2 regions of the Streptomyces sp. NPDC059816 genome follow, and region 2 is predicted to be linked to the other one. Evidence: predicted binding sites of a transcription regulator. Region 2 holds the regulator's gene; the other holds the start of a gene.

Region 1 (4,429 bases), on a different contig from region 2:
AGGTCGCCGACCGGCAGTTCCAGTTCGGCGCCCCGCGAGCGGAGGAAGCTCAACGCGATCTGCGCCGACTCCTTCATCACGTCACCGAGCTGGCCGGTCAGGGTCAGCCCCGCCGCGCCCGTCTCCGGGTCGGCGAGCGACGCCTCCACGTAGAGGACGTCACCACCGGCCCCGGTCACCGCGAGCCCGGTCGCCACCCCCGGGACGGCGGTCCGCCGCTCGGCCGGGTCCTGGGCGGACTCGGGCACGTGGTGCGGGCGTCCGATGAGCCCGCGCAGTTCCCCGTCGGTGACGGTGAACGGCAGCGCGCGCTCGCCCAGCTCGTGCTGGGCTGCGACCTTGCGCAGCAGTCGCGCGATCGCCCGCTCCAGGGTCCGCACGCCCGCTTCCCGGGTGTACTCGCCCGCGAGCTTGCGCAGCGCGCCCTCGTCGAGGGTGACCTCCTCGGGGTCCAGGCCCGCCCGCTCCAGTTGGCGCGGCAGCAGGTGGTCCCGGGCGATGACGACCTTCTCGTCCTCGGTGTAGCCGTCGAGCCTGACCAGTTCCATCCGGTCGAGCAGCGCCTCGGGGATGGCCTCCAGGACGTTCGCGGTGGCCAGGAAGACCACGTCGCTGAGGTCGAGCTCCACCTCCAGGTAGTGGTCCCGGAAGGTGTGGTTCTGCGCCGGGTCCAGGACCTCCAGCAGGGCCGCCGCCGGGTCGCCCCGGAAGTCGGAGCCGACCTTGTCGATCTCGTCCAGCAGCACCACCGGGTTCATCGACCCGGCCTCCTTGATGGCGCGGACGATGCGCCCGGGCAGGGCGCCGACGTAGGTGCGCCGGTGGCCGCGGATCTCCGCCTCGTCGCGGACGCCGCCGAGGGCGACCCGGACGAAGGAGCGGCCCATGGCGTGCGCGACGGACTCGCCGAGCGAGGTCTTGCCGACGCCGGGGGGACCCACCAGGGCCAGCACCGCGCCGCCGCGCCGTCCGCCGACGACCCCGAGGCCGCGCTCGGCGCGCCGCTTGCGCACCGCCAGGTACTCGGTGATCCGTTCCTTCACGTCGGCGAGGCCGGCGTGTTCGGCGTCCAGCACGGCCCGGGCGCCCTCGATGTCGTACTGGTCCTCGGTGCGCTCGTGCCACGGCAGTTCCAGGACGGTGTCCAGCCAGGTGCGGATCCAGCCGCCCTCGGGGGACTGTTCGCTGGCCCGCTCCAGCTTGTCGACCTCCTTGAGCGCGGCCTCACGGACCTTTTGGGGCAGGTCGGCGGCTTCGACGCGGGCCCGGTAGTCGTCGGACTCGTCCTCGCCGTCCCCGTCGCCGTTCAGTTCGCGCAGTTCCTTGCGGACCGCGTCGAGCTGGCGGCGGAGCAGGAACTCGCGCTGCTGCTTGTCGACGCCCTCCTGGACGTCCTTGGCGATGGACTCGGCGACGTCCTGTTCGGCGAGGTGTTCGCGGAGCTGTTCGGTGGCGAGCTTGAGGCGTGCCACCGGGTCGGCGGTCTCCAGCAGGGCGACCTTCTGGTGCAGGGTGAGGAACGGCGAGTAGCCGGAGTTGTCCGCGAGCGGGGACACCTCCTCGATCTGCTGGACGCGGTCCACCACCTGCCAGGCGCCGCGCTTGCGCAGCCAACTGGTGGCGAGGGCCTTGTACTCCGTGACGAGTTCGGTGACGGCGCCGGGCAGCGGGTCGGGCACGTCCTCCTCCACGAGGGTGCCCTCCACCCACAGGGCGGCGCCCGGTCCGGTGGTTCCGGCGCCGATGCGGACGCGCTCACGGCCGCGGATCAGGGCCCCGGGGTCGCCGTCGGCGAGCCGGCCGACCTGCTCCACGGTGCCCAGCACTCCGGTGCCGGCGTAGGTGCCGTCGATCCTCGGGACCAGCAGGACCCGTGGTTTGCCCGGTGCGGAGCGGGCGGCGGCCTGGGCGGCCTCCACCGCGGCGCGTACGTCGGGGTCGTTCAGGTCCAGCGGAACCACCATGCCGGGCAGTACGACCTCGTCGTCGAGGGGCAGCACGGGCAGCGACAGCACGGTGCTCTTGGAACCAACGGACTCAGCAGCCATGATCTCCCCTTCGGCATTCAAGTTGAGCTATGTCGACTCAATGCGCGGGGCCGCTCGATTGTTCCCGGCCGTCCGTTCGCCCACAGCGGAGCGGTCGGGGCCTCGCCCGCCACCGTGCTTCCGGGCCGCGTCCGCGGCCCACCGCCCTCGGAAATCCCCCCGCGCGGGCCGACCCCACCGCGCCACAATGGCCACCATGTCGCCCCAGCAGAGCACCGTCCCCGCAGTCGCTCCCGCCCCCGACACCGCACCGGAAGTACTCGACCGACGAAGCGGACCGCACGGCGAGGTGGTGCTGCGCCGCCACGGCCACCTGCTCCAGATCATCGCCAACGGCTGCTTCCTGATGGACACCTCCGACGGCCGCTCGGAACGCCTCCTGGTGGACCTGGCCGCCGCCGCGCTCACCGACCGTGACCCCGAAACGCGCCCCCGCCTCCTGATCGGGGGCCTGGGCGTCGGCTTCAGCCTGGTGCGGGCCGCCGCCCAGCCGCGCTGGGGCCGGATCACCGTGGTGGAGCGCGAGGCCGCGATCATCGACTGGCACCGCCCCGGCGCCCCCCTGTCCGCGCTGTCCCGCGAAGCCCTCGCCGACCCCCGCACCGAGGTCCTGCACACCGATCTGCTGGAGCACCTGCGGACCGGCGCCAGCACCTACGACGCGCTCTGCCTCGACATCGACAACGGGCCCGACTGGACGGTCACCGACGACAACGGCGGGCTCTACACCCCCGACGGCATCGCCCGGTGCCGCGAACGGCTCGCCCCCGGCGGGGTGCTCGCCGTGTGGTCGGCGCAGCCCTCCGCCGATTTCGAAGGGGCATTGCGGAATTCAGGGTTCCAAGGGGTCCGTACCCATGAAATCCCGGTCGCCCGGGGCGTTCCGGACGTCGTCCACCTCGCCGTCCGAGCTGGATAGCCTGATCACGTTCCGTGCCTTTAGTCTGCAACCGGCGCGTGGATCACTCCGGTGCCGGGCACAGCCATGGGATCACCCCACGGATTCCGAACAGCAGTCAGGGGCGGGCGATGGAGCAGACACACACCACCCAACACGGCAGCACCCCAGCGGCGCCCGGCGCCCAGCGGCGCGTGCTCGTGGTGGAGGACGACGCGACGATCGTGGAGGCGATCGCCGCCCGGCTCCGGGCCGAGGGGTTCGTCGTGCAGACCGCGGGCGACGGCCCGACCGCCGTGGAGACCACCCAGGCGTGGCAACCCGACCTGTTGATCCTCGACGTGATGCTGCCGGGCTTCGACGGACTGGAGGTGTGCCGCCGGGTCCAGGCCCAGCGCCCCGTGCCGGTGTTGATGCTCACGGCCCGCGACGACGAGACGGACATGCTGGTGGGTCTCGGCGTCGGCGCCGACGACTACATGACGAAGCCGTTCTCGATGCGGGAGCTGGCCGCCCGGGTGCACGTCCTGCTGCGCCGCGTCGAACGGGCCACCCTCGCGGCGACCACGCCCCGGGGCGGCACGCTGCGCCTCGGTGAACTGGAGATCGACCACGCCCAGCGCCGGGTCCGGATCCGCAGTGAGGACGTGCACCTGACCCCGACCGAGTTCGAGCTGCTGGTGTGCCTGGCGAACACCCCGCGCGCGGTGCTCTCCCGCGAACAGTTGCTCGCCGAGGTCTGGGACTGGGCGGACGCCTCCGGCACCCGGACCGTCGACAGCCACATCAAGGCGCTGCGCCGCAAGATCGGCGCCGAGCGCATCCGCACGGTGCACGGAGTCGGCTACGCGCTGGAGACGCCGGCGCCGTGAGCGCCCCCGCCGGGCACCCCGGCCCCCCCGGCCCCGACCGTTCCGGCAGCGCGGCGGCGGAGGCCGCGGGCATCGGCCCCGGCTCCCGCAAGCTGCGCCCGTTCTCCATCAAGACCAAGCTCGGCACCTTGGTCGTGGTCTCGGTGTTCATCACCACGGGGCTGCTGATGATCGCGGTGCGCACCGCGACCGAGCTGCGGTTCATCACGGTCTTCTCGGTGATCGCGACCCTGCTGATCACCCAGTTCGTGGCGCACTCGCTGACCTCGCCGCTGGACGAGATGAACACCGTGGCCCGGTCGATATCCCACGGTGACTACACCCGGCGGGTACGGGGCCACGACCGCGGGGACGAACTGGGCGACCTGGCGACCACCATCAACCGCATGGCCGACGACCTGGAGGCCCAGGACCGGCAGCGCAAGGAACTCGTCGCCAACGTCTCGCACGAACTGCGCACCCCGATCGCGGGGCTGCGGGCGGTGCTGGAGAACGTGGTGGACGGGGTGTCGGCCGCCGATCCGGAGACCATGCGCACCGCCCTGAAGCAGACGGAACGCCTCGGGCGGCTGGTGGAGACCCTGCTGGACCTGTCCCGGCTGGACAACGGC
Region 2 (4,429 bases):
CGTGACCACGGCGAGCTCGTCGGCGGATTCAAGTCGGTGGCCGAATCGTTGGAGACGGTGGCCGCGAAGATGGGCCTCCAGCAGTTCGGCAAGGAGGGCGAGCCCTTCGACCCGACGATCCACGAGGCCCTGATGCACAGCTACGCGCCGGACGTCACGGAGACGACCTGCGTGGCGATCCTCCAGCCGGGGTATCGGATCGGCGAGCGCACCATCCGCCCCGCGCGGGTGGCGGTGGCCGAGCCGCAGCCGGGGGCGCAGCCCGCGAAGGCGGACGGCGAGTCCGAGTCGGACCCGTCCGCGGCCGGCAAGGGCGCCGAAGGCGGCAAGGGAGCCGAGGGTTCCCCGGGCGCCGAGGGCAAGGACAGCGGTGCCCCGGACGAGGGCTGACCGCGTCACGCACGGAGAGGAGGGACGTCGAGGATGAGTACCAAGGACTTCATCGAGAAGGACTACTACAAGGTCCTCGGCGTCCCGAAGGACGCCACCGAGGCCGAGATCAAGAAGGCGTACCGGAAGCTCGCCCGCGAGTTCCACCCGGACGCCAACAAGGGCAACGCCAAGGCGGAGGAGCGCTTCAAGGAGATCTCCGAGGCGAACGACGTCCTCGGTGACCCGAAGAAGCGCAAGGAGTACGACGAGGCCCGCGCCCTCTTCGGGAACGGCGGCTTCCGCCCCGGACCCGGGGCGGGCGGCGGCGGCTCGTTCAACTTCGACCTGGGTGACCTCTTCGGCGGCGGCGGTGGCGGCCCCGGCGGCGGTACGGCGGCCGGTGGTTTCGGCGGCGGCATCGGTGACGTCTTCGGCGGGTTGTTCAACCGGGGCGGCACCGCCACCGGGAACCGGGTGCAGCCGCGGCGCGGCCAGGACATCGAGTCCGAGGTCACGCTGAGCTTCACCGAGGCGGTGGACGGTGCGACGGTTCCGCTGCGGATGTCCTCGCAGGCGCCCTGCAAGGCGTGTTCGGGCACCGGCGACAAGAACGGCACCCCGCGGGTGTGCCCGACCTGCGTCGGCACCGGGCAGGTGTCCCGGGGCGGCGGGGGCGGCTTCTCGCTCACCGATCCGTGCGTGGACTGCAAGGGCCGCGGACTGATCGCGGAGACCCCCTGCGAGGTCTGCAAGGGGTCCGGGCGGGCCAAGTCCTCGCGGACCATGCAGGTCCGCATCCCCGCGGGCGTCTCGGACGGGCAGCGCATCCGGCTGCGCGGCAAGGGCGCCCCGGGCGAACGCGGCGGCCCGGCCGGTGACCTGTACGTCGTCGTGCACGTCGGCACGCACCCCGTGTTCGGCCGCAAGGGCGACAACCTCACCGTCACGGTGCCCGTCAGCTTCGCGGAGGCGGCCCTCGGCGGCGAGGTGAAGGTGCCGACGCTGGGCGGTCCCGCGGTGACGCTGAAGTTGCCGCCGGGCGTTCCCCACGGCCGTACGATGCGGGCCCGGGGCAAGGGCGCGGTCCGCAAGGACGGCACCCGCGGCGATCTGCTGGTGACGGTGGAGGTCGCGGTGCCCAAGGACGTGACCGGCAAGGCCCGGGACGCCCTGGAGGCGTACCGGGAGGCTACTGCGGACGTCGATCCGCGGGCGGAGCTGTTCGAGGCCGCGAAGGGAGCATGAACGCCATGGACGGGATGGGCACGGGCGGTCGGCGCCGCAACCCCTACCAGCTGACCGACGAGACGCCGGTGTACGTGATCTCGGTGGCGGCCCAGCTGAGCGGGCTGCACCCGCAGACCCTGCGGCAGTACGACCGGCTCGGCCTGGTCTCTCCGGACCGGACCGCCGGCCGGGGCCGTCGTTATTCGGCCAGGGACATCGAACTGCTCCGTCAGGTGCAGCAGTTGTCGCAGACCGAGGGCATCAACCTCGCCGGGATCAAGCGGATCATCGAACTGGAGGGCCAGGTGGCCGCGCTCACGGCGCGGGTCGCGGAACTCCAGGACGCGGTGGAGGGCGCTGCGGTGGCCATCCAGCAGCGGGAGGCGGCCGTCCACGCCTCGTACCGGCGGGACCTCGTGCCCTACCAGGAGGTCCAGCAGACCAGTGCGCTGGTCGTGTGGCGTCCCAAGCGGCAGGACTGAGCGTCCGGCTTTCGTGCACGCGCGCGGCCGAGGGGCCGGAAGGCGAACCTTCCGGCCCCTCGGCCGTGTCCGGACGAGCCGGACGGGCACACCCCGGTGAACCCCCCTGTGGATAACCCGGGTGTGACTGTCAGTGAGGTGTGCGAGTCTTGACGTACTCGCTCGGACTCAGGTGATCCATGGGAAAGTCGGGGCTACGGCCGATGGGCGGCGGGTCTGCCGGACCAACGGCTCCCGGTGTGGTCCACGGAGTCGCTCAGGCCGACTGCCGTCGGTCGGAGCATCGGGCGCAGGCGCCCGGGTGTGGGCGCCCCGGGTCGGCCAGGGGGATTGGCCGACTCGGGGACAACCCGGGGGCGACTAAGAATTCCCCTCCCCTCGCCCCGTGCACCCACTTTGCCGGTCACGGGGCGGTGACACCACCGTCATCTTGTTGCACTGCGCCAAGAGGAGGGGGGACGCAAGGGGGAAGAAGCGGATGAATCGGCAGGAAAGCTACTCCTTAGGTGGGGGCGGGGACATGGCTGAGGCGCACACGCACGGAGTGGATCAGCTCTGTGAGGAGGGTGAGCGCGTGTACGGGGCGGCCCTCAAGGGCGGACGCATCGAGCGAGCCGCGGCGGCCGGGGCGCCCTGCCTGGTCACGCTGGGCCTGCTGTACTCGGACCCCGACGACGCGGCGTGGCTGGTGCCCGAGTCTCCGGGCGAGGTGATCGCCCGGCTGACCCGCGGCCTACGGGACGAGTTGGCGCAGAGCCATGCGCGGGCGACCGCGGTGACCCTGCTCGCCGAGCGGTACACGGGGGCCGGTCCCGACCTGCCCTCGGCGGGGCACGGCATCCGGGTGCTGGAGAGCAAGCCCCGCATCCGGGACGCCATCGCCGAGGCGTCCGACGGTTGCGTCGTCGAGCACCTGGCCGTCCAGCCGGGCGGGGTGCGCCGCGAGAACGTGTTGAACGACGCCCTGCCGTTGGCGCTGGACATGGCGCAGCGCGGGGTGCGCATGCGGACCCTGTACACCCATGCCGCGCGGCACGGGCAGGGCCTCTTCGAGTACGTGGAGCGGGTCGGCGGCGCCGCCGAGGTGCGCACCCTGGACGAGGTCTTCGAACGGCTGCTGATCTTCGACCGGAAGGTCGCGTTCGTGCCGGCGACCGAGGACCGGACGGTCGCCCTGGAGTTGCGGCACCCCGGTCTGGTGGGGTTCCTCGCGATCGTCTTCGAGCGGTTCTGGCGGTTGGGGCACCCGCTGGTGGAGCCGCTGCCCTCCGGCTCCGGGGTCACCGGCATCACCCGTCGGGAATGGGCCATCGCGGCGCTGCTCGCCGAGGGGCACACCGACGCGGAGATAGCGCAGCGCCTCGGCATCAACGTGCGGACGGCCCGCCATCACATCCGCAAGCTGGCCGAGGAGTTGGGCGCCGCCAGTCGGGCCCAGCTCGGGGTGCGGATCGCGCAGGCCGGCCTGGACACCCCGCCGCGTCCGCCCACGCCCTGACGGACGGTCGGGTGCGGGTCCTGGCGCGGGTCCTGGCGCGGGGGTGACCGGTCGGCCGGTCCGTCACTGGTCGTGCTCCAGCATGCCCGACCGGGAGATCAGGTAGCCGAGCTGGGCCCGGCTGCCGCTGCCGAGCGCGGAGGCGAGCCTGGCGATGTGGGCGCGACAGGTGCGGACGTTCATGCCGAGGCGCCGTGCGATGGCCTCGTCCACGTACCCCTCGACCAGGAGTTTGGCGATGGACTGCTGGACGCCGGTGATGCCCTCGGGCGTGGACCGGTAGGGCACCTCGTCGAGCAGCGGGGTCGCGCGCCGCCACAGTTGTTCGAAGACCCGGACCAGATAGCGGACCAGTCCGGGGTGGCGCAGTTCGAGCGCCACGTCGTCCTTGCCGCTGCCGTCGGTCCCGGCGGGGATGAAGGCCACGGTGTCGTCGCAGACGATGAGCCGCTCGATCAGCTCCTCCAGGGTGCGGATCTCGATCAGCCCGTCGGCCATCCGGTCCACGTACGCCATGGTGCCCTGGCTGTGTCGGACGGTGTGTTGGTAGAGGGTCCTGATCCGGATGCCCCGGTCGGTCAGCGGGCGATCGCGTTCGAGGGCCTGGCTGAGGATGTGCTCGCTGCGGCGCCCGCCCGGCTGGATGGTGAGCACCTCCGAGCGGACCTCGGCGGTGGCGACGTTCAGCGCCGCGTTGATCCGGTCGATGCCTTCGAGCACGGTGATCGCGTGGGTGGGCGCGGGGCTCTGCGCACTGATGGCCATGAACGGCTCAAATGATTCGGTCAGTTCGATGGACAGCCGCCGCCTGTCCAGGATCTCCCTTTCTATGGGATGCAGCCGTTGGGCC

What was found. Region 2 encodes HspR, which represses chaperone genes until heat shock. Its sites were predicted from a motif close to TTGAGNNNNNNNNNCTCAA; they were not measured.
Region 1: a site for HspR is predicted at 2,071-2,089, ahead of lon (endopeptidase La). Genes of this name have one in related genera too.

Annotation. Positions count from the first base shown of each region.
Region 1 covers NZ_JBHWIQ010000012.1:50,308-54,736, reverse strand. Annotated here, with positions in the region: gene lon (endopeptidase La) at 1-2,048, opposite strand, end outside; gene ACFV88_RS17620 (spermidine synthase) at 2,245-2,967, shown strand; gene ACFV88_RS17615 (response regulator transcription factor) at 3,078-3,818, shown strand; gene ACFV88_RS17610 (ATP-binding protein) at 3,911-4,429, shown strand, end outside.
Region 2 covers NZ_JBHWIQ010000001.1:322,844-327,272, reverse strand. Annotated here, with positions in the region: gene grpE (nucleotide exchange factor GrpE) at 1-390, shown strand, start outside; gene dnaJ (molecular chaperone DnaJ) at 424-1,617, shown strand; gene ACFV88_RS01595 (heat shock protein transcriptional repressor HspR) at 1,632-2,081, shown strand; gene ACFV88_RS01590 (LuxR C-terminal-related transcriptional regulator) at 2,602-3,579, shown strand; gene ACFV88_RS01585 (helix-turn-helix transcriptional regulator) at 3,643-4,429, opposite strand, start outside.